2 regions of the Carnobacterium sp. CS13 genome follow, and region 1 is predicted to be linked to the other one. Evidence: predicted binding sites of a transcription regulator. Region 1 holds the regulator's gene; the other holds the start of a gene.

Evidence for each region. Region 1 encodes LexA, which represses DNA repair genes until DNA is damaged. Its sites were predicted from a motif close to CNAACANNTGTTNG; they were not measured.
Region 2: the regulator LexA is predicted to act here: its motif matches at 3,015-3,028, upstream of JHE06_RS04335 (replication-associated recombination protein A).

What each region holds. Positions count from the first base shown of each region.
Region 1 is NZ_CP067364.1:1,172,466-1,183,236, forward strand. It holds gene JHE06_RS05740 (acetate uptake transporter) at 1-134, shown strand, start outside; gene JHE06_RS05745 (DUF1836 domain-containing protein) at 316-909, shown strand; gene JHE06_RS05750 (DegV family protein) at 920-1,786, shown strand; gene recJ (single-stranded-DNA-specific exonuclease RecJ) at 1,907-4,240, shown strand; gene JHE06_RS05760 (adenine phosphoribosyltransferase) at 4,264-4,776, shown strand; gene lexA (transcriptional repressor LexA) at 4,846-5,469, opposite strand; gene JHE06_RS05770 (DUF896 family protein) at 5,632-5,874, shown strand; gene tkt (transketolase) at 5,994-7,997, shown strand; gene JHE06_RS05780 (YneF family protein) at 8,185-8,421, shown strand; gene JHE06_RS05785 (ABC transporter ATP-binding protein) at 8,537-10,288, shown strand; gene JHE06_RS05790 (ABC transporter ATP-binding protein) at 10,288-10,771, shown strand, end outside.
Region 2 is NZ_CP067364.1:887,502-898,272, reverse strand. It holds gene JHE06_RS12310 (hypothetical protein) at 1-176, opposite strand, end outside; gene JHE06_RS12305 (hypothetical protein) at 206-457, opposite strand; gene JHE06_RS04350 (hypothetical protein) at 627-1,682, opposite strand; gene JHE06_RS04345 (LrgB family protein) at 1,806-2,513, opposite strand; gene JHE06_RS04340 (CidA/LrgA family protein) at 2,491-2,904, opposite strand; gene JHE06_RS04335 (replication-associated recombination protein A) at 3,098-4,375, shown strand; RNA gene ssrS (6S RNA) at 4,466-4,653, shown strand; gene JHE06_RS04325 (hypothetical protein) at 4,780-5,064, shown strand; gene JHE06_RS04320 (universal stress protein) at 5,221-5,682, shown strand; gene JHE06_RS04315 (ATP-binding domain-containing protein) at 5,823-6,002, shown strand; gene JHE06_RS04310 (acetate kinase) at 6,427-7,620, opposite strand; gene JHE06_RS04305 (class I SAM-dependent methyltransferase) at 7,643-8,650, opposite strand; gene JHE06_RS04300 (hypothetical protein) at 8,862-9,197, opposite strand; gene rpmA (50S ribosomal protein L27) at 9,292-9,576, opposite strand; gene JHE06_RS04290 (ribosomal-processing cysteine protease Prp) at 9,606-9,941, opposite strand; gene rplU (50S ribosomal protein L21) at 9,959-10,267, opposite strand; ribosomal protein L21 leader region at 10,283-10,357, opposite strand; gene JHE06_RS04280 (amino acid ABC transporter ATP-binding protein) at 10,464-10,771, opposite strand, start outside.

The DNA of each region.
Region 1 (10,771 bases):
ACATGATGGCTGCTATTGCTGAGTTTTTGATTGCTATCTTTGCTTTTTATGGAAGTGCGGCAGCAGTTTTAAATGGACATTTTGGTTATACTTTCTTGCCAATCGGCAAACCTTTTGGTATTTTTAAAAAATAAAAAAAGAAACTCCTCTTCTTGCAAGAGGAGTTTAAACCACGCTATTATGTATGCGGTTACCTTTAGGTGCTGATTCTTCGAAGTGCTTTTCAAAAAAATATCTAGTTTCAATAACTAGTTTGTCTAGTTATCTGACTTATGGTAAACTATGGGTAATTAAATTGTTAGAATAGGTGACTACATGAATAAAATAGAAGAAGAATTAATAGCCTGGACAAAAGAAATTACTCAATTTCGGTTTCCGCGTTGGGAAGACTTGCCAGATTTTGATTTATACATGGATCAAGTACTGACTTTGATTGATACTTATCTTTCTGTGTTTAATCCGAGTCAACAGAAAAAAATCATTACGGCGTCAATGGTAAATAATTATGTGAAATTAGGGTTGATTCCAGCTCCTGTGAAAAAGCGATATAAGAAAAAACATTTAGCGTACCTAATTGCGATTTCTGTTTTGAAACAAGTCTTGACTATTCCAGAAGTTAAAGAAGGAATTATCTATCAAGCTTCAATCAGCGGCATTCGGGAAGCGTATGATTTGTTTTGTACTGAACAAGAAGCAGCTTTGATAGCTATCGCTTCACATTTGGAGAAAAAAGATCGACACCCTTTGCCGTTGATGCCAAATGATACAGATATGGCTAATTTAGTTGTTCGCACTGCAACGATAGCGGTAGCGACTAAAATCGTTACTGAAAAAACGTTATCTTTGATTGCTCAAGAAAAAACAGCAAATAGGAAAGAGACCAAACAAAAAAAAGAAACTGAACTGTGAGGAGATAATTATGAACAAAGAAAAAATTGCTTTTCTCGTCGATTCTGGGTCCAATGTCCCTGAAGAAATCGTTAAGTTAGGAAATATGAAAGTTATTCCTTTAAAAATTATCTATAATAATGAAGAATTCACTGATAATGTGGATATCACAGCGCAAGATGTATATGATCGGTTAGAAGAAGAAATACCTAAAACTTCATTGCCGAGCGGCGAAACCATCACTGAAATGCTGGAAGAAATTCAATCAGAAGGCTTTGAAAAAGTGATCTGTGTCACTATTTCTAGTGGACTGAGCGGCACAAACAATATGGTTCGAGTAGTGGCGGAACAGTTTAAAGATTTGGATATCTTCACAGTTGATACAAAAAATATCGGAATCGGCAGCGGGTTGATTGCTGTCCAAGCCTATACTTATGTTGCAGAAGGCTTGGATTGGGAAACAATCAAAACTAAATTAGAAGAAGATGTTGCAAAGTCTAAAATCTTTTTCCACGTACCAACGTTAGAGTATCTGCAAAAAGGTGGTCGAATCGGTTTGGTCGCTTCTATCTTGGGCAATATGTTAAATTTAAAACCTATTATTACCTGCAATGAAGACGGGGTTTACGATACCGTCGCTAAGATACGCGGCAGCAAGAAAAGTGTTCAAAAAGCAATTTCTTTAGCAGTTGAATTTGCAGGAACGGCTAAAAAATACCATTTAGCTATTGCTTATGGCGGAAAAACTGCTGAAAGCCAAGTTGCGGGCATTCGTGCTGAACTTAAAAAGCAATTGCCGCTTTTTGATAAAATTTACGAAGGTCAAATTAGCCCAGCACTAGGTGTTCATACGGGTCCTGGGTTAATCGGGATCGGTGTCTGTATCTTGGAACCTTAAAGTGAAACGAAAAGCTTTCCTGATTTCTATTAGGAAAGCTTTTTTCTGTTTGTTTTAGACTTTTAAATAACATTTCAGGAGGATTCTTTGCTATAATATGAAAGTTGGGAGTGAAACGATTTGCTAAAAGCACATACAAAATGGAAAGTAAAAGAAACGCTGATGGACAAAGAACATGAAGAAGAATTGAGCCGAAAATTAGGTTTCACATCATTATTTACGACTTTGTGTTTACAAAGGGGCTTAGGGACAGAAGAAGAAATCCAGCATTTTTTGAAGCCGGATGAGACGTGGATTCATGATCCTTTTCTCATGCACGATATGGATAAAGCCGTTTCCCGTATTATGGAAGCAATTGAAAAAGGTGAGCTGATCACTGTTTATGGCGACTATGATGCGGATGGTGTCACAAGTACGTCCGTTTTGAAAGAAGCCATCGAAATGATTGGCGGAGAAGTAAATTTTTATATTCCAAATCGATTTAGCGACGGTTACGGTCCGAATACTCAGGCGTTTGAAAAATTGATCGAAGCTGGAACTGGGTTGATCGTTACCTGTGACAATGGTGTTTCAGGACATGAGGCGATTGCTAAAGCCAATGAGTTAGGAATTGATGTAGTCATAACCGACCATCATGAATTGCCTGCAATCTTGCCAGCGGCTTATGCAATTGTTCATCCCCGTCATCCAAATGGCCACTATCCATTTAAAGATTTGGCAGGAGTAGGAGTAGCGTTTAAGCTGGCGACTGCTTTACTGGGTGAAGTTCCACTTGAATTACTCGATTTAGTAGCTGTTGGTACCGTGGCGGATTTAGTTTCTTTATTAGGAGAAAACCGGGCTTTGGTCATGCAAGGAATAGCTGTTTTAAGAGAATCGCAAAGAGTGGGTTTAGCTGCTTTATGCAAGGTGGCTGGAGCCAAGCAATCAGAAGTGGATGAAGAGACGATTGGCTTTATTTTAGCCCCTCGGTTGAATGCGATTGGGCGTTTAGGCGAGGCTGCTCCTGCTGTAGAATTGTTGACGACATTCGATGAGGCCGAAGCGAATTCCTTAGCTCAGTTAATTAATGAGAAAAATAAAGAACGACAAGCCTTGGTTTCAACCATCACAGCTGAAGCTTTTGATATGATTGAAAAAAGCGATGCGAACCCGCATGTGTATGTATTAGCAAAAGAAGGCTGGCATGAAGGAGTTTTAGGAATCGTGGCCAGCAAAGTGGTTGGCAAGACTGGAAAACCAGCTATTGTATTGAATATGGATAGGACGAATGGGACAGCTAAAGGATCAGGACGAAGCGTGTCAGCTTACCATCTGTATGAAGCATTAGAAGATGTCAGTCACTTGACGACGAATTTTGGCGGACACCATATGGCAGCAGGTTTGACACTGCCTGTCGAGAATATTGGTGCGATTCAAACAGAACTCAATGCTTTCTTACTGCAAAGCGGTTTAGCTGAGCAGTTAACGGAAGAAATCGTAGTTGATGAACGGTTGACCATAGCTGAGAGTAGCGTGGAATCAATCGAAGAGCTGCAAAAGCTTGCTCCTTTTGGAACGGATAATCCTAAACCGGTCTTTTTATTCGAAAATGTAAAAGCACAAGATGTTCGACGTATCGGCGGAGATAATGCACATTTGAAATTAAAAATAGCGGATGAAACAGCAGCTTTAGATGTGATCGGTTTTCAATTCGGCCCTGTTGCAGCTGAGATTGGTGCTGATGCTGAACTATCGATTGTAGGACAGTTAAGCATTAATGAATGGAATGGGTTGCGTAAGCCTCAGTTGATGATTGAAGACTTGGCAATTGAGGGAGTGCAAGTTTTTGATTTGAGAAGTACTCAAATCGCTCCAGCAATTTGGCAGATGGCACCTGCTGATTATTTATTTTTCAATGAAAAAAACTATCAACAATATGAAAGCAGCATCACTGAGACAAGTTACAGTCATTTGATCACTGATCAAGAAAGTGCCGAGGGTTTTATCCTGCACACGGATCAACTTATTTTAGTTGATTGCCCCTCAGATTTAACTTTATTAAGCACTGTATTGAATCAGGTAGAGCCAACAAAGGTTGTGGCTTGTTTCTTTAACCAAGAAGAAGCTTATCTTACTGGAATACCTAGTCGGATGCAATTTTCACAAGTTTTTAAGTATACTGCAACTCATATTGATATTGATGTTCGTCATAAAATAAGTTTATTAGCAACGCATTTGAAAATAAAAGAAAAACTATTGATTTTTATGATTTCTGTGTTTTTTGAAGTAGGATTTGTTACAATAAAAGACGGTGTTATGAATATTGTTCCAAATGCTGAAAAGAAAGAGTTGACTGAATCGACTACTTATCAAAACCGTTTGAAAAAAATAGCAGCTGAAGAAGCTTTGATCTATAGTCGGTTTACTGAACTAGAAACCTGGTTAAAACAACAGTTGAAAAAAGAACTGTAAAATTGGATGGAGGAAAAGTTTCAATGGACTTAAAAAAATATATTGCAAATGTACCCGATTTTCCCGAAGAAGGCATTATCTTTCGTGATATTTCACCTTTAATGGCAGATGGAGAAGCTTACCGTTATGCTACCAACGAAATCGTTCAATACGCAAAAAATAAAGGCGTGGATATGATTGTTGGACCTGAAGCTCGTGGATTTATTGTAGGATGTCCCGTTGCCTATGAATTAGGTATCGGTTTTGCGCCGGCACGTAAAAAAGGAAAATTGCCTCGTGACACAGTCGAAGTCAACTATGGTTTAGAATACGGCAATGACGTTTTGCAAATTCATAAAGATGCTATCAAACCTGGACAAAAAGTGCTGGTTTGCGATGATTTACTAGCTACTGGTGGAACAATTGCGGCAACAGTCAAATTGATTGAGCAACTAGGAGGAGAAGTAGTCGGTATGGCTTTCTTAGTTGAGTTAACCGATTTAAATGGACGTGACAAAATTAAAGGATACGATATTTTAGCTTTAATGGAATACTAGAAGCTTGATAAACTAATAATGGACAATATAAAAAGTCGTTAAACAAAATTTGTTTAGCGACTTTTTGTATTAAAATATATGGCTGCGGTAAAGTCCTACGACTTTTCCTAAAACAGATACTTCATCTAAAATAATAGCATCCATGGTCTCATTTTCCGGCTGCAAACGATAATAATGATCTTCTTTATAAAATCTCTTACATGTTGCTTCGTCTTCATTGGTCAAGGCAATAACGATATCTCCGTTGTTGGCGCTGGATTGTTTGCGGACGATCACTTCATCACCATCAAAAATCCCAGCATCGATCATGCTTTCCCCACGGATAGTCAACATGAAAAGCGATTCGCTTTCTTGTTTTAAGTTTGGCGGAAGCGGAAAATAATCGGTCGCTTCTTCTACTGCTAAGATGGGTTCGCCCGCTGTAACAGTTCCTAGCAAAGGAATTTGTTTTAATTGAACACCTAATTTTGATAACCCCGTAGCTGTTAATTCGATTGCTCTCGGTTTACTAGGATCTCGTTGGATAAACCCGTTTTTTTCCAATCTGGACAGATGCCCATGGACAGTCGATGTAGAAGATAAAGAAACGGCTGTTCCAATCTCGCGTACAGTCGGTGGGTAACCTTTTGATTGGACTTGTTCGTGGATATATTGTAATACTTCAATTTGTCTAGATTCTGGAGTTTTACGCATAAATAGCTGCACCTCAATTCCTATATATTTCTTATTCATAGAATACCATAAAATTATATGCGAATCAAACAAATGTTCGCTATATTTAAAAATCAATTTGATGTATTTTATAGGATTTTTTTGGTATAGTAGCTAAAGAATACAAATAATGGAGTGAGTAAAATGTTACCTAAAGAACAATTGACCAGAATCAATGAATTAGCAAATAAATCTAAAGCTGAAGGGCTGAGCTTGTCTGAACAAGCAGAACAAAAAAAACTTCGCGAAGCGTATTTAGCGGCTTTTCGAGGAGGAATGCGCAATCATATCGAAGGACTAAAAGTTGTTGATGAGGAAGGCAACGATGTGACTCCCGATAAATTGAAAGAAATCCAAAAAGAAAAAGGCATCCACGACCGTTCCTAACAAATGGAGCGATAAATAGTGCAGGTATGAGGAAAGAAAGACTGTCTTTATAAAAAATGCATTCAGTGATTGCTTCAATGGGAATAAAACAGTAAAATAGAGGTATTACAATTGAAAGGATGATTTACTTGTTTGACAATACGGACCAATTAGCGGTAAATACAATTAGAACACTGAGTATAGACGGAGTGCAAAAAGCCAATTCTGGTCACCCAGGCTTGCCGATGGGGGCAGCGCCGATGGCGTATACTCTTTGGACGCAACAATTAAAAGTAAACCCTAAAAATTCAACGTGGGTGGATCGGGATCGGTTTGTCCTTTCAGCCGGCCATGGTTCAATGATGTTGTACAGCCTTTTACACCTTGCAGGCTATCAGGTGTCGATTGATGATCTAAAAAAATTCCGCCAATGGGAAAGTAAGACTCCTGGACACCCAGAAGTTCACTATACCAATGGGGTTGAAGCGACTACTGGTCCATTAGGACAAGGGATCGCAAATGCTGTAGGAATGGCAATGGCTGAAGCCCATTTAGCCGCTACGTATAACAAAGAAAATCACCAAATCGTGGATCATTACACGTATGCTTTGTGTGGCGATGGCGATTTAATGGAAGGGGTTTCTGCAGAAGCAGCAAGTTTAGCGGGTCATTTAGAGTTAGGTAAACTGATCATGTTATACGATTCGAATGATATTTCATTGGATGGACCGACTTCAAAAGCCTTCACTGAAAACGTTGGAAAACGGTTTGAAGCGTACAATTGGCACTATATTTTAGTAAAAGATGGAAACGATTTAGACGAAATCAATGCTGCACTTGAAGCAGCAAAAGCAGAAACAACGAAACCAACCTTGATCGAAGTGAAAACGGTGATCGGTTTTGGGGCTCCTAATGCGGGATCTCATAAAGTCCACGGTGCTCCACTAGGTCCCGAAGGGATCGAAGCAGCGAAAAAAGCTTACGGATGGGAAGGCGAAGACTTCTTCGTGCCCGCTGAAGTAGCACAACGTTTCAAAGAAACGATGGTCGATAAAGGCGTTGCAGCGGAAAAAGAATGGACGGCTGCTTTTGAAGCTTACCGTAAAGATTACCCTGAGCTAGCGGCTCAATTCGAATTGTCGATGACTACTGAACTGCCAGAAGGTTGGGACAGTGAATTGCCAAGCTTCTCCGTAGAAGACGACGCTTTAGCTTCTCGTGTTACCGGAAGCCAAGTTTTGACTGCTATCTCTGAAAAAGTTCCTTATTTCTGGGGCGGATCAGCCGACTTATCGTCTTCAAACAACACGATGGTTGCTGGAGAAAAAGATTTCCAACCGGGACAATATGAGGGCCGCAATATTTGGTACGGTGTCCGTGAGTTTGCGATGACAGCTGCTGCTAACGGAATCGCTTTACATGGTGGTTCAAGAACCTATGTCGGCACGTTCTTTGTCTTTACCGATTATTTACGTGCAGCGATTCGTTTAGCGGCGATCTCGAAATTGCCGGTAACCTATGTGTTTACCCATGATTCGGTGGCAGTCGGCGAAGATGGACCGACCCATGAACCGGTTGAACACTTGTCTAGCTTACGCGGCATGCCGAATTTAACTGTTTTGCGTCCAGCAGACGGGAATGAAGTAACCGCTGCTTGGAAGATCGCAATAATGTCAACGGATCACCCGACATTATTGGTCTTATCTCGTCAAAACTTGCCGGTTTTACCAGGCACACAAGAAAAAGCGCAAGAAAGCGTGGCTAAAGGGGCTTATGTTCTTTCACCTCAATCAGGAGAAACGCCTGAAGGCATCTTGATTGCGACAGGTTCTGAAGTAGCCTTAGCATTAGAGGCTCAAAAAGCATTAAAAGCAGACGGGAAAGATGTCTCCGTGGTTTCGATGCCAAGTTTTGATCTATTTGAAAAACAAGACGCAGCTTACCAAGAGTCTGTCTTACCGAATGCCGTCCGCAAACGGGTTTCCATTGAAATGGGCGCCAGCTTTGGCTGGGAACGCTATGTTGGTCTAGATGGAGCTATGGTAGCCATCGACAAATATGGCGCGAGTGCACCTGGTGCTACGGTTATTGAAAATTATGGGTTTACAGTGGAAAATGTTGTAGCGGCTTACAGTAAGCTATAGACTATTTCTTCATTTGTCAGCCATGTGGATTGAGAACAGTTCAATTCACATGGCTTTCTTATATGGAAATTGAAAGATCTTCAGGCAAACGGTACATTTTTTTCTTAAGTAAGGCGTTTAGCTATTTATTTTTAGTTTAAAGTCTAGTACAATTAACCATTGAGAGATTTTGAAAGGAGTGAATGAAATGAGCACAGGTTTAGCAATACTTTTTATTATTCTTGCGTTAATTGCAGGTTTAGTTGGTGGATTTTTCTTAGCAAGAAAATACATGATGGATTATTTCAAAAAGAACCCGCCAATTAATGAAGATACTTTACGTATGTTGATGATGCAAATGGGTCAAAAACCATCTGAAAAGAAAATCAAACAAATGATGGCATCGATGAAAGTGCAATCAGATAAAGCAAATAAAAAAAAATAAGCGGCATATGATGTTTTGCTTATATTATTTATGTGAGCAGATTTTTTCTGTTCGCATTTTTTATTTCATAAACAGCCTTTTAAAAGGACAAAAAAGGGAGTAGGTGAAAAGTTATATGGGCGTCTATAAAAAGTTAGGTTGGTTTTTTAAACAAGAGAAAAAAGCCTATATTACAGGAATCAGTTTTTTAATTCTGGTTTCAATTTTACAACTATTACCACCGAGAATCCTTGGAATCGTGATCGATGAAATCAAACAAGGTTCTTTGACCAAAATAGTTTTGATTAAATGGCTCATTATCTTAACTGTCACAGCTCTTACGCAATATCTTTTTCGCTATATTTGGCGTATGAACATCTGGGGAACATCCGCTAAGCTAGAACGGATTTTACGGAAACGTTTATTCGATCATTTTACGGAGATGGATAATAGTTTTTTCCAAAAATACCGTACAGGAGACTTGATGGCACATGCGACGAATGACTTAAATGCCATCCGAAACGTAGCTGGAGGCGGGATTTTAACTTTTGTGGATTCTATTATTACGGGCGGCATAACGATTACAGCTATGATGATAGTGGTTGACTGGCGGCTTACATTGATTGCCTTGATTCCTTTGCCTTTGTTAGGAGTTGCTTCGCGGGTGCTGGGTTCTAAATTGCATACACGTTTCCGTAAAGCACAGGCTGCATTTTCACATATGAACGATAAAACGCAAGAAAGCATTTCTGGAATGAAAGTGATTAAAACTTTTGGACAGGAAAATGAAGATGTGGAAGATTTCAAATTAAAAACGGCACAGGTTGTTTCTGCAAATAGAAAAGTCTATAAAATTGATTCTTTATTTGATCCAGTAATGACTTTTATTATTGGTATTTCTTATATTTTAACCATTATCGTCGGAGGACATCTTGTGATGACTAATGCGATAACCATCGGTGACTTTGTTACCTTTATCAACTATATCGCGATGTTGGTCTGGCCCATGTTTGCCATTGGACGGTTATTTAATATTCTAGAAAGAGGTAGTGCAAGCTACGACCGGGTTGAAGGTCTTTTGCAAGAAACATCTAAAATCGTTGAAAATCCTGATGCCATTCAAACTGCCATCACAGGAGATATCGATTACACTGTTGAAAAGTTTTGTTATCCAAAAAGCTCTGCAGTTGTTTTGCAAGACATTCATTTTGAATTGAAACGAGGCCAAACACTTGGAGTAGTTGGTAAAACCGGATCCGGGAAAACAACTATGTTCAAATTGTTATTGCGTGAATACGACCGCTATAAAGGCCAAATCCGATATGGAAATACAGACATTAGGGATTATTCTTTAAATGCTCTATTGCAGCATATCGGTTATGTGCCGCAAGACCAATTTTTGTTTTCAACGAGCATCAAAGAAAACATTCGTTTTGCAGATCAAGAATTAGATCAATCCGCAGTCGAGCATGCAGCGAAACTAACAGCTGTTCATGAAGATATTATGGAAATGGAGCAAGGCTACGATACTTTAGTGGGAGAGCGCGGAGTTTCATTGTCCGGCGGTCAAAAACAGCGGCTTTCAATTGCTCGTGCTCTAATCATCAAACCAGAACTGTTGATTTTGGACGATGCACTTTCAGCTGTGGACGCCAAAACGGAAGAAGCTATCTTGAATGCTTTGAAACACGAACGGTCAGAACAAACTACGATTATTGCGGCTCATCGCATCAGCAGTGTGTTGCATGCTGATGAGATCATCGTTATCGAAGAAGGAAAAATCATTGAACGCGGGACTCACTTAGAATTATTGGCTCTCAATGGTTGGTATAAAGAAATGTATGACAAACAGCAATTGGAAAGAACAACTGAAGGAGGGGGAGACTAATGGAGCAAAAAACAAGTGGGTCAAAATCCTTTCCTCTTAAAGAACAGTTCCAAATTGTGAGTAGAATATTTAAATTTGGCGCCCCGTTTAAAGGTAAATTTTTTATGGCTATTTTCTTCGGAGTATTAGTGGCTATAACGAATGTAGTGTTGCCTCGTATTTTACAAACGTTTATGGATGATTATCTAGCAACGCAAACAGCCACAACTAGAATTATCGGTTTATTTGCCGCTGCTTATTTCGGAGTAACCTTGCTCAAAATTATTGTTTGGTATTTAAACCTGTACCTGTTTAATTTGGCCTCTGAAAAAACAGTGGAGAATATCCGGAACAAAGTGTTTACTAAATTGCATACTTTAGGGATGAGATTTTTTGATCAAACGCCTGCTGGTTCAATCGTGACGCGCGTAACCAATGATACTGAGACGATCAAAGAGTTTTTTGAAGTATTTCTTACCGTTTTGCAAGGGATTTTTGGAGTTG
Region 2 (10,771 bases), 280 kb from region 1:
AAATCTTTTTCCCAATTTTCAGGCTTTCTTACTTTGCCATCATGTTCGCGGTAATGAGGTTTTCCGTCCGGAAATAGTTTTCCCATGTTAGCTTCATGAACAATAGAAAAAATCGGATCAGGATTTACTCCCATTAAGACAAAGGAACCATAATTAAAATAATTGGCATCTGTCAATGCATCTACTTGTCCGATTAAACAATTGTCTATCTTTTTCTGTTCCGTGCGGTTTTAATTAAGGATGTATCAACCGTTTTCTGCCAATCCGACACAATTTTTTCGAATGCTGCCAGCTCTCCATCAACGCTAGCATAAAGAAATTCTAATATTTCTTCTGTTGAAAATGCTGCGCGGTTAAGTGCTTCATCTGGTGTCAATGCTGTTGGAACTGTTTTTTGCGGTTTATCAAAAACCGTATGAAATTCTTTTACTTGTTCAAATGCAGATAATTGGTTCATTTTAGCGACTCCTTTAATTCTTCAATCTTATCTAGTATAACTTACACTTTGCAGAAGAGAAACATATTCGTTTCAGTTTTCATGTAAAAGAAAGACTCTTCCCATAGAAGTTTGGCGGAAAACTCACGGTTAGATTCATTCGTTCACTAGCATTAAGATACAGAAACGGTCACTCAGACGGCTTAGTTTTCGTAGAATCTTCAGAAATCAAGTACTTTCTTAAAGCTGCATTCTCAGATTCTAGTATCTTTCGATTCATTTCTGATTCTTTCAAGTCTTGTTGCATAATATTTAAAAATTGGAATCGATCAGTATACGTGCGGTCTGCTTTTTCGGCGTCGCTTTTTTCTTTAAGCAGCTTTTTAAGATCTTCTTCAAGACCACTTATTTCTTCTTTTAAAGCATTATTTTGTTCGATCAATACCGTATTATGAAAAGCTGTTTTTTTCGTTTCTTTTTCTGTTTTGCCGTCTGTTAGATTAATGTAAACAAGATAAACGGCTAAACAAGCGATTAAAATAGGCACAATAAAAGTAGGATGCTGCAAAAAGGAAAGTCGGACAATACTGATACCAGTCAAAATAAAAATAGTTAGTCCAATTTTAAATGATTTTATTTTTCTTTTACTGTTCAATTCACGATAATACATCAGTTGATTTTGCAATTCTTGTTCTCTTAATTGATAGTCATCTTGTATTTTTTGTTGATTAAAAAAGAGTATTTTTTCTTTACTTTCTAAATTCTCTTTTGATTGCTCCTGATAAAATGCAAACCATTCCTTTTCTTTTGTCAACCGCTCTAAATCATGAGCTAAAGCAGCGTGGTAGTCAGCTCTCTCTTTGTTCAACTTCGCAGCCGTTTCTTTGCTTAAACGATCTGCTTTTTGTTTTGCAGCAGCTAGAATCTCATTTGCCTCATTATGCGCTTGCGTTGTCATTTGTTTTTGCCTTTGTTCGAGAAGACATTCATTTTCATGAATCAAATTCTTTAAGTCCATTAGTTGTTGTTGAACATCTCGATAGATTTCTTCTGATTGACGGTATGCTTCATTTAAAATAGCTTCCGCTTGAGCAGCAGTTTCTAAATAGTGTCCCTTTTCATCTATTTCAACTAAAGCGGGTTTTTGATAGACAGCTTTTACTTGTGAATTTTCCGTCAATTCTCCCACCTCTTCACCCCTAATAGTTTTTTGGGGTTCGTTAAAGGTTCCATTACTCTTTTTCATTGGCGAACCCCTTTCATTCAGTTATTTCTGATACCCGGCTTTACTTTTTTAACCGGCGTTTCTTTTAATTATGGCAAATTGTTATAAAAAAAGCGACTAACTTAGATTAACACACAAAGAACTTTAGAGAAAAAAAGACTGGATGACATTAAACATGAATGGAGCAACAAACACGGTAATTGCACCTGTCACACCAATGGCTAACCCCGCCATTGCTCCTTGAGCAGCACCAAGTTCAATAGCTTTTGACGTTCCAACAGCATGAGCAGCACTTCCTAAAGCAATGCCTTGAGCTATATCATCGGTGATTGCAAACCATTTAAAAATAGCCGGTGCCATCATTGCGCCCATAATACCAGAAACAATTACAAAAACTAGTGTCAAAGAAGGAATACCTCCCATTTTTCCAGATATTTCAATAGCTATTGCAGAGGTGATCGACTTTGGCATTAAAGAAGCAATCATTTTTTCATTTAAGTGAAAAACTACTCCCAAAATGCCCGTTAAAAACGTGCAGACTATAGTCCCTAAAAAAATTCCAATCAAGATTGATTTATAATGTTTCTTCAATAAATGAAAAGTATGGTACAAAGGGATTCCTAATGCCACCGTAGCTGGACCAATCAGCATATTCAGCACGCTGCCACCAACATAAAAATCGTCATATGAAATACCGGTACTCAACAAAAAAAGAATAATAAAAATAGTCGAAACGATCAACGGATTTAAAACAGGATAAGGATACCTCTGAAATAGAGCATGAGCTAGCAAGTACATGCCTATGGCCAAAATCAAACCAAAAAGCGGGTTACTTGTTAATTCTTGTACCATGTTCTACCACTGCCTTTCGCTTCTTATGATTTCCAGAAGGATGCTCTTCAAATTTTCTTTTTATTTTTTGAACCAATAGTCCAACAAAAATCAATGTGAAGCCAGAAGTCAACAATAAAATGATCAAGAGGATCCACCAGTTTTCTTTAATAAGGGGAAAATAAACCATTATCCCTACGCTAGCTGGAACAAACAAAAGACTTAAATTGCTTAAAAGAAAGTTTCCTGCTTTTTCAACTGACTTCACATCCAGCCATTTGAATTGCAGAGCTAAAAATAATAAGACCATGCCAATGACACTGCCGGGAACCGGCAAATCAAATCCTTTTGAAACCATTTCTCCTATAAATGAAAAACACAAAATAATAAATAACTGACGATAAATTTTCATTACCTATTCCCCCATTTAATCTAGTCCATAATAGCATAATTCTTATAGAATAGGGAGCCTCTCTGCTTGTCTGCAAGCGGCCAAAAGAAGTTTTACCGGTTTCGAAAAAGCAAACAAATGTTCTTAATCAGTAGAAGACTTTCCACTAAAATGGTATACTATATAGAAAGAATTTTTAAGGAGGCCTTCTGCTTTGAATAAACCGTTAGCTTTTCGTATGCGTCCGACTAATATTGACCAAATTGTAGGACAAACTCACTTAGTAGGCAACGGAAAAATCATCCGTCGTATGGTGGACGCTAAAATGCTGTCTTCCATGATTTTATATGGACCTCCAGGAATTGGAAAAACCAGTATTGCTAGTGCTATTGCTGGTTCCACCCAATATGCTTTTCGGATGTTGAATGCAGCTACTGATACGAAGAAAGATTTGCAAGTGGTCGTAGAAGAAGCTAAAATGAGCGGTTCTGTTATTTTATTGCTTGATGAAGTTCATCGTCTGGATAAACCAAAACAGGATTTTTTATTGCCTCACTTGGAAAATGGTCGTGTCATCATGATTGGGGCTACGACCGAGAATCCCTATATCACAATAAATCCCGCTGTTCGGAGTCGTTCGCAAATTTTTGAATTAAAGCCTCTCTCCATTGAAGACATTCAACTAGCTTTAATGAGTGCTTTAAAAGATAAAGAACGTGGACTAGGCAATGAATCTGTTGCTCTTTCGGATACAGCACTCTTGCATTTATCCCGAGCAACCAATGGAGATTTAAGAAGTGCTTTAAATGGTTTAGAATTAGCCGTTAAATCAACTGATCCTGATGAAACGGGTACCATTCAGATTACCTTAGATATTGTTGAAGAATGTATTCAGCGTAAAGCGTTGACTCACGATAAAAACGGCGATGCTCACTACGATGTTATCTCAGCATTACAAAAGTCTATTCGCGGAAGTGATGTTAATGCTGCACTCCATTATTTAGGCCGTTTAGTTGAAGCCGGTGATTTGCCAATTATTGCTAGAAGATTAATGGTCATCGCATATGAAGATATTGGTTTAGCCAATCCTGCAGCTGCTCAAAGGACCGTCACCGCTGTACAAGCAGCTGAAAAACTTGGCTTTCCGGAAGCTAGAATTCCTTTGGCTAACGCTGTAGTCGATTTATCTCTTTCCCCCAAATCAAATTCGACTTACGTAGCGATTGATGCTGCTCTCGCAGATATTCGAGCAGGAAAGAGCGGTGACGTTCCCGATCATTTAAGAGATTCCCACTACAGCGGTGCTAAAAAACTAGGTCGGGGCGTAACTTACCAATATCCTCATAGCTATCCTAGTGCTTGGGTCGATCAACAATATTTGCCTGATAAATTAAAGCAGGCTCTGTATTACCAACCCAATCACACTGGAAAATACGAAGACGCATTAGCTCAACAGTACGACAAAATAAATCAAGCGAAAAAGAAAAAATAACGCTTTCTTCATTCATTCTAAGCTGTTTCATCTTTGAAAAGACAGCTCAATCGTTTGACAGTATTATAGGTATATGCTACTATAAGGATAAGATTTCTGAGATGTTCGTCATGTCCAACATGTGTTGACCGAACAATTAATATTACCTTGGGATCCAAACTGATTCAAACTGATAGCATGCCTTTTCACTTGGTAGCTAGACGTTTGACAGCGGAGCCCACCTGCTAACTGCGGGTTCAATACAACCTGGACGTACCAACGGCATCACCGGATTTCTTAATTAAAGTTGAAAGACTTTGAAAGCCATTCTTTATTGAATGGCTTTTTTCTTTTCCCTGATGATACAATAGTTACAGTGCCCTTGGAGCGCAAAAACCATTAGAAGATAAAAAGGAGAATACATCATGCTCGTATCTATTTTATTTGGACTTTTCACGTTACTGCTTTTCTATGCAGCCTATTTCTTATGGAGCGGCAAAGCAACTGTTTTTATTACTGAATCTCAATCTGAAAAAGCTCGATTTGCTCAGAAATTTTTTTCTTTTATCGGAAGCTTACTAGCTATTAACGGATTTGCTACTGCTATTTTGGTTTTTTATCGTCCGCTCTGGCTTGCCTTTTCTGTATTAGGTGTAATCAGCTTTTGTATGCTTATTTTTATTTTTGGTTTAAATCGTTTAATGCCTTGATCTACAACTTTTGACTCTTTCATTTTTTCTTTTAAAGAGTCCCTTACTTAAATAAATGTAATTTCTATGAAAACGGATTTTTTTAGGGTACAATAACTATAAGAACAATCTATTCATCATCATACATTAAAATTTTATAAGGATGGAGTGGTTTATATGTTACAACAATACAATCGTATTTTAGTCGCAATTGATGGTTCAAAAGAAGCGGAACTCGCTTTTAAAAAAGCCGTTCAAGTAGCTGTACGGAATAATTCAACGTTGCTGCTTGTTCACGTTATTGATACAAGAGCTTTTCAAAGTATTTCTACTTTTGATGGTTCGATGGCTGAAAAAGCTAATGAACAAGCCAAAACTACTTTAGAAGAATACGTACGCTATGCTAAGAACCACCGTGTCGCAGATATTAGCTATTCTATTGAATATGGTTCTCCAAAAGTATTAATTGCAAAACAAATACCTGAAGATAAAAATGTTGATTTGATTTTATTAGGAGCTACCGGTTTAAATGCCGTTGAGCGGATTTTTATTGGTTCTGTTTCTGAATACGTTATCAGACATGCGTCATGCGACGTTCTTATTGTCAGAACTGACTTAGAGAATAAAAGGGACTCATAATTTTTTAACCCAAAAAAGGCCTTGAAAATATAACTTTTCAAGGCCTTTTCAGCTGTCTAATTTAAAAATCCAGGAATATTATTACCAAAACTGAAACAGAAGCTGAAATGCTTAGAATTCACTTAGAGGGTAATCTAATTGTGGATGTATTGCCGATTAGTTTATCAAAAGGTTTAGAATTTGATAATGTACTCATTTATGATGCTTCAGAAGATAACTACTCAACTGAAAGAGATCAAAAGATTCTTTACACTGCAATCTCAAGAGGAATGAAAAATCTTTTTATCACCTATAAACGAAAATTGAGTAGATTATTATAACCCTATAAACAGGTGGGCAAGTAAGTTAGTTAGTTAGTTAGTTAGTTAGTTAGTTAGTTAGTTAGTTAGTTAGTTAGTTAGTTAGTTAGTTAGTTAGTTAGTTAGTTAGTTAGTTAGTTAGTTAGTTAGTTAGTTAGTTAGTTAGTTAGTTAAAGTTCTTAGTCATTTTTTGCTCGCACCTAACAGATAGCTAGCAGAATAGTTACCCTTTCGCCTTTCAATTCATCTAAAAAGCGGCTAGTTAGCTCTATATTGTTTTGATAGTCATTAATTTCAAAAAATTGCGGCTTATTTCCTTAAACGGTTCTATCATTTAAGAATTACCAATGCGATTTAACAAAGAACAAAAAACACCTTGTTCCCTCTACATTCTAGAGCACAAGGTGTTTTCATCAAAGTTTATTTTTCTCTGCTAACTCTTTAATTACTTAACGCGTAGTCTTTCTACGTCACGAGCAATTGCAATTTCTTCGTTCGTTGGAATCAACAATACTTTAACTTTCGAATCAGCTGTTGAAATAATGCGCTCTTCTCCACGCACTTTATTTGCTTCTTCGTCAATTTTTGCTCCAAACCAATCCATTCCGTCAATAATGATTTGACGAGTTTCTGGAGAGTTTTCACCAATACCTGCTGTAAAGACAATTGCATCTGCACCATTTAATACTGCAAAATATTGACCAATGTATTTTTGTACACGGTTATAAAAAATATCTAATGCTGTTTGTGCTTGTTCATTGCCTGCTTCAGCTGCTTCTTCTACATCACGCATATCGCTAGATACGTCAGAAAGTCCTAATAATCCTGATTTATTGTTTAAAATGTAAATCATTTCGTTAATATCTGTAATGCCTAATTTGTTCATTAAGAATGGCAATAAAGAAGCGTCAATATCTCCAGAGCGCGTTCCCATTGTGATACCAGCTAAAGGTGTGAAGCCCATCGATGTATCTACTGATTTTCCACCTTCAACAGCTGTAATTGAACCGCCGTTACCTAGATGACAAGTAATCAATTTTGTTTCTTCAAGCGGTTTGCCCAACATTTCTGCTGCACGTTCTGATACATACTTATGAGAAGTTCCGTGAGCTCCATATTTACGAGCTGCAAAATCTTCATAATAACTCATAGGAACACTGTATAAATAATTTTCTTTCGGCATAGAAGTATGGAAAGATGTATCAAATACAGCTACACTTGTGATATTTGGCAACAATTTTTTAAATGCTTTGATTCCTGTAGCGTTAGCTGGATTGTGCAAAGGTGCAAATTCTGATAAGCTTTCAATTTGTGCCACTACTTCATCGGTTACTAAAGCAGAATCTTTAAATAATTCTCCACCTGCTACAACACGGTGGCCTACTCCTGTGATTTCATCGTAATTTTCAATAACGTTTAATTCAATCAGTTTGTCTAAAACCATTTGAATAGCAATTTCGTGGTTTTTGATATCTTCTACAACTTTATACTTTTCGCCGTTATATTTCGTAGTAAAAACGGAATCACTTAATCCGACCCGTTCAATAATTCCTGAAACGATTTCTTCTTCTGCTGGCATTTCGTATAACGTGAATTTTAAACTTGAACTACCTGCATTGATTGCGATTGTTTTTGACATAGTGGGTGAATCTCCTTTGTTTTTAATTATTTTTTTTATTCCAAGTTTCAACTTCCTGCATAAAGCGGAACATAGCTTGTTGATTTTTAAAATCAGGAATTTGCGCAAGCAAAACTTGTTTCACTTGTTTAGCATTATTTCCTTTTTTCTGAAGTAAAAGAATAGACTTGCGTGAGCTTTTTGTTTGAAATAATTCTTTCGGCAGATGAAGCATTCCTTGAAGATAAGCTTCTTCTTGAATCATTTTAGTTAACGCAGCAGCTGCTTCTGTTTCAAATAGCTGGGAAGGAACCAAAAACACTCCGTAACCGCCTTTTTTCAAGTAATGGATGCTTTGCTCAATAAACAAATGATGTGCAAAGGAGTGCCCTTCTTTCGCACTTGTCTTGAAATCTTTCGCACGCTCATCCACTGGATAGAAACCAACTGGCAAATCGCTTACGACAATATCTACCGGATCAACCAGCAGACCGGTTAAGGCATCTTGATGAGTCAGTTTGATTGTTTGTCCTTGTAATTCTGTATTAATCAAAGCCAGTGACAACAACAGATCATCATTATCGATTCCTTCAGCCTCAACTTCGATTTTCTTAGACGTTAAACCATTATAGACGGTTGATAATAAATTTCCTGTTCCAACCGCTGGATCCAGCAAACGAATAGCTTTTGCTTCCGTCCCAAGTACTTTCTCGATTAGATAAGTCAAAATAAATCCAATGGCATCTGGTGTCATTTGATGGTTTGCCTGCAGACTATCTTCTTTAGCACCCTTTAAAAGAGCCAATTGAAAACTTTTCCGTATTTCTTCAGGATCCATGTTTTCCAAAGATATTTCATGATAGATCTTATTCAGCATTTCCATTGTTTCATTTGACAGTAAATTATCTACTTGTCTTGCTTTCTTGTCATCAAGAATATTTTCTCCCGTTTCAGCTAGTCCTTCCAAATATGAAACACCTATATTTTTCTGTAGCAATTTAACAGTAGAATCTAATTTTGAAAATAAGTTTTCAATCTCTTTTTGAGACAATAAATTTAACCTCTTTTCTTTATAACATAGCCGTTTCACTATAAACTATAAATAGAGACAGCCTTAGAAATCTGTTTACTTATTTAAACTCACCTGTACTATTTTAACGAATAAACGGATAAACTTCAAGTTTGAATTTAACTGTCTGTAAAAGAAGGCCCTTTACGTGTTTGAGAATCCCACTAAAAAAGTGCTCTCATTTGCTGATTTATTACATTTTCAGCTGCGCATAAGCGATTACTCCGCCAATAATCACAGCCACCATTATGGCAATTATAAAATACTTTAAAGAAGTTTTCCATAATTGACTCTTTTTAGAATTGCGGTAACTAAAATTGCTTGCTGGTTTTCTTAGGATCAGATAAATAATCAGACCTGGAATCAGAAATGTGACCAGTGCTATCAGCACCCACAACCATCCGCGCATTCGTCTAGCTTCAGCGTCATAGTATAACCAGACCAAAAATTTAACTAAACCGATTAAAAAAATAATGATTACTGCTGCTGTAATACTAATCCCAAGAATTCCAATGATTAAATCACTCATTTTAACACTCCTTCTAAGAGAGGTCCGTTGCTAAAAAATTAAAAACTTAAAAAAAAAGCTCTTCTACGGAATAGAAGAGTTTTTTTATGTTTAATTATTGAGCAGCTGGATAAACAGATACTTGTTTTTTGTCGCGGCCTTTGCGTTCGAAACGAACAACGCCGTCGATTTTAGCAAACAAAGTATCGTCTCCGCCAATACCTACGTTAGTACCTGGATAAATCTTAGTCCCACGTTGACGGTATAGAATTGAACCACCAGTAACAGTTTGACCATCTGCACGTTTAGCACCTAAACGTTTAGATTGTGAATCACGACCGTTAGTAGTAGATCCGCCACCTTTTTTAGTAGCGAAGAATTGTAAATTCATTTTTAACATCTGTATTGCACCTCCTGTTTTAATCTGGATTATTGATTTATTTCGACATAATCAGGGTACTCTTCTGCTACACCGATTAAGGATAAGAGAAGACTTTCCAGAAGAATCTGTGCAATGTTCAACTGTTCATCATTGATTTCCAAAGGAAGTTCAACGTATAAATAACCACCTTCAACCTCATCGTTGGTTTCAATAAGAGGCGTAAAGCCGCTTAAAACAGCCAGACTGTTCGTTGTACCGATGGTTAGAGCCGATACAGCTGCACAGACAATGTCGTTTCCGTAAGTTCCTGACTCTGCATGTCCAGTAACTTCAAAAGAGACAAGGTCTTCTTTGTCATTACGTCTGAAAAATGCTTGAATCATTCACGAACACCACTTTCTTACGCGTTAATTGCATTGATCATTACTTTTGTATATGGTTGACGGTGACCTTGCTTGCGATGAGAGTCTTTTCTGCGTTTGTAGACAAAAGTCGTAACTTTCTTTTGACGACCTTGTTTTTCCACAGTACCTTCAACAACAGCTCCGGCAATAGTTGGAGCTCCAACTTTTGTTTCTTCGCCACCTATTAAGATAACTTCATCAAATGTTACAGTTTCACCAGCTTCAACGTTTAATTTTTCAATGTAAATCGCTTGGCCAACTTCAACTTTAATTTGTTTTCCACCTGTTTTTATAATTGCGTACATTTATTCGCACCTCCTTATTAGACTTAGACTCGCCGTTATGAGCGCCATTGCTGGTCTTGTATACTCATTCCCGCGCGGTTGTAGTTGTGGTGCTACACATTAACAACATTAGTAGCATACCAAAAAGCAAGTTCTACGTCAATCAATAGTTTTCATTTTTATTAAAAAATAAATTGGTTTTTTCCGAATAGAGTCCTTATTCTTTTTCATTATGGCCTGAAAAAATATCCGATGAAACAACTCGTGTGCCAAAAACTTTCGCAAATTCAGTATCGTGAGTCACAATTAGGATGCCAGTTCCTGAAGCAGCTATTTTTTGAATCATCTTTCCCACTTCATTAGAAGTTTCAGCATCTAATGCAGAAGTCGGCTCATCAAAACACAAAATTTTGGGATTCAACATCATAGCCCGGGCAATCGCCGCGCGTTGTTGCTGGCCGCCTGATAGTGTACGCGGATAAACATCTCTTTTGGCTGACAGACCCATTTGGCTCAATAACTCTT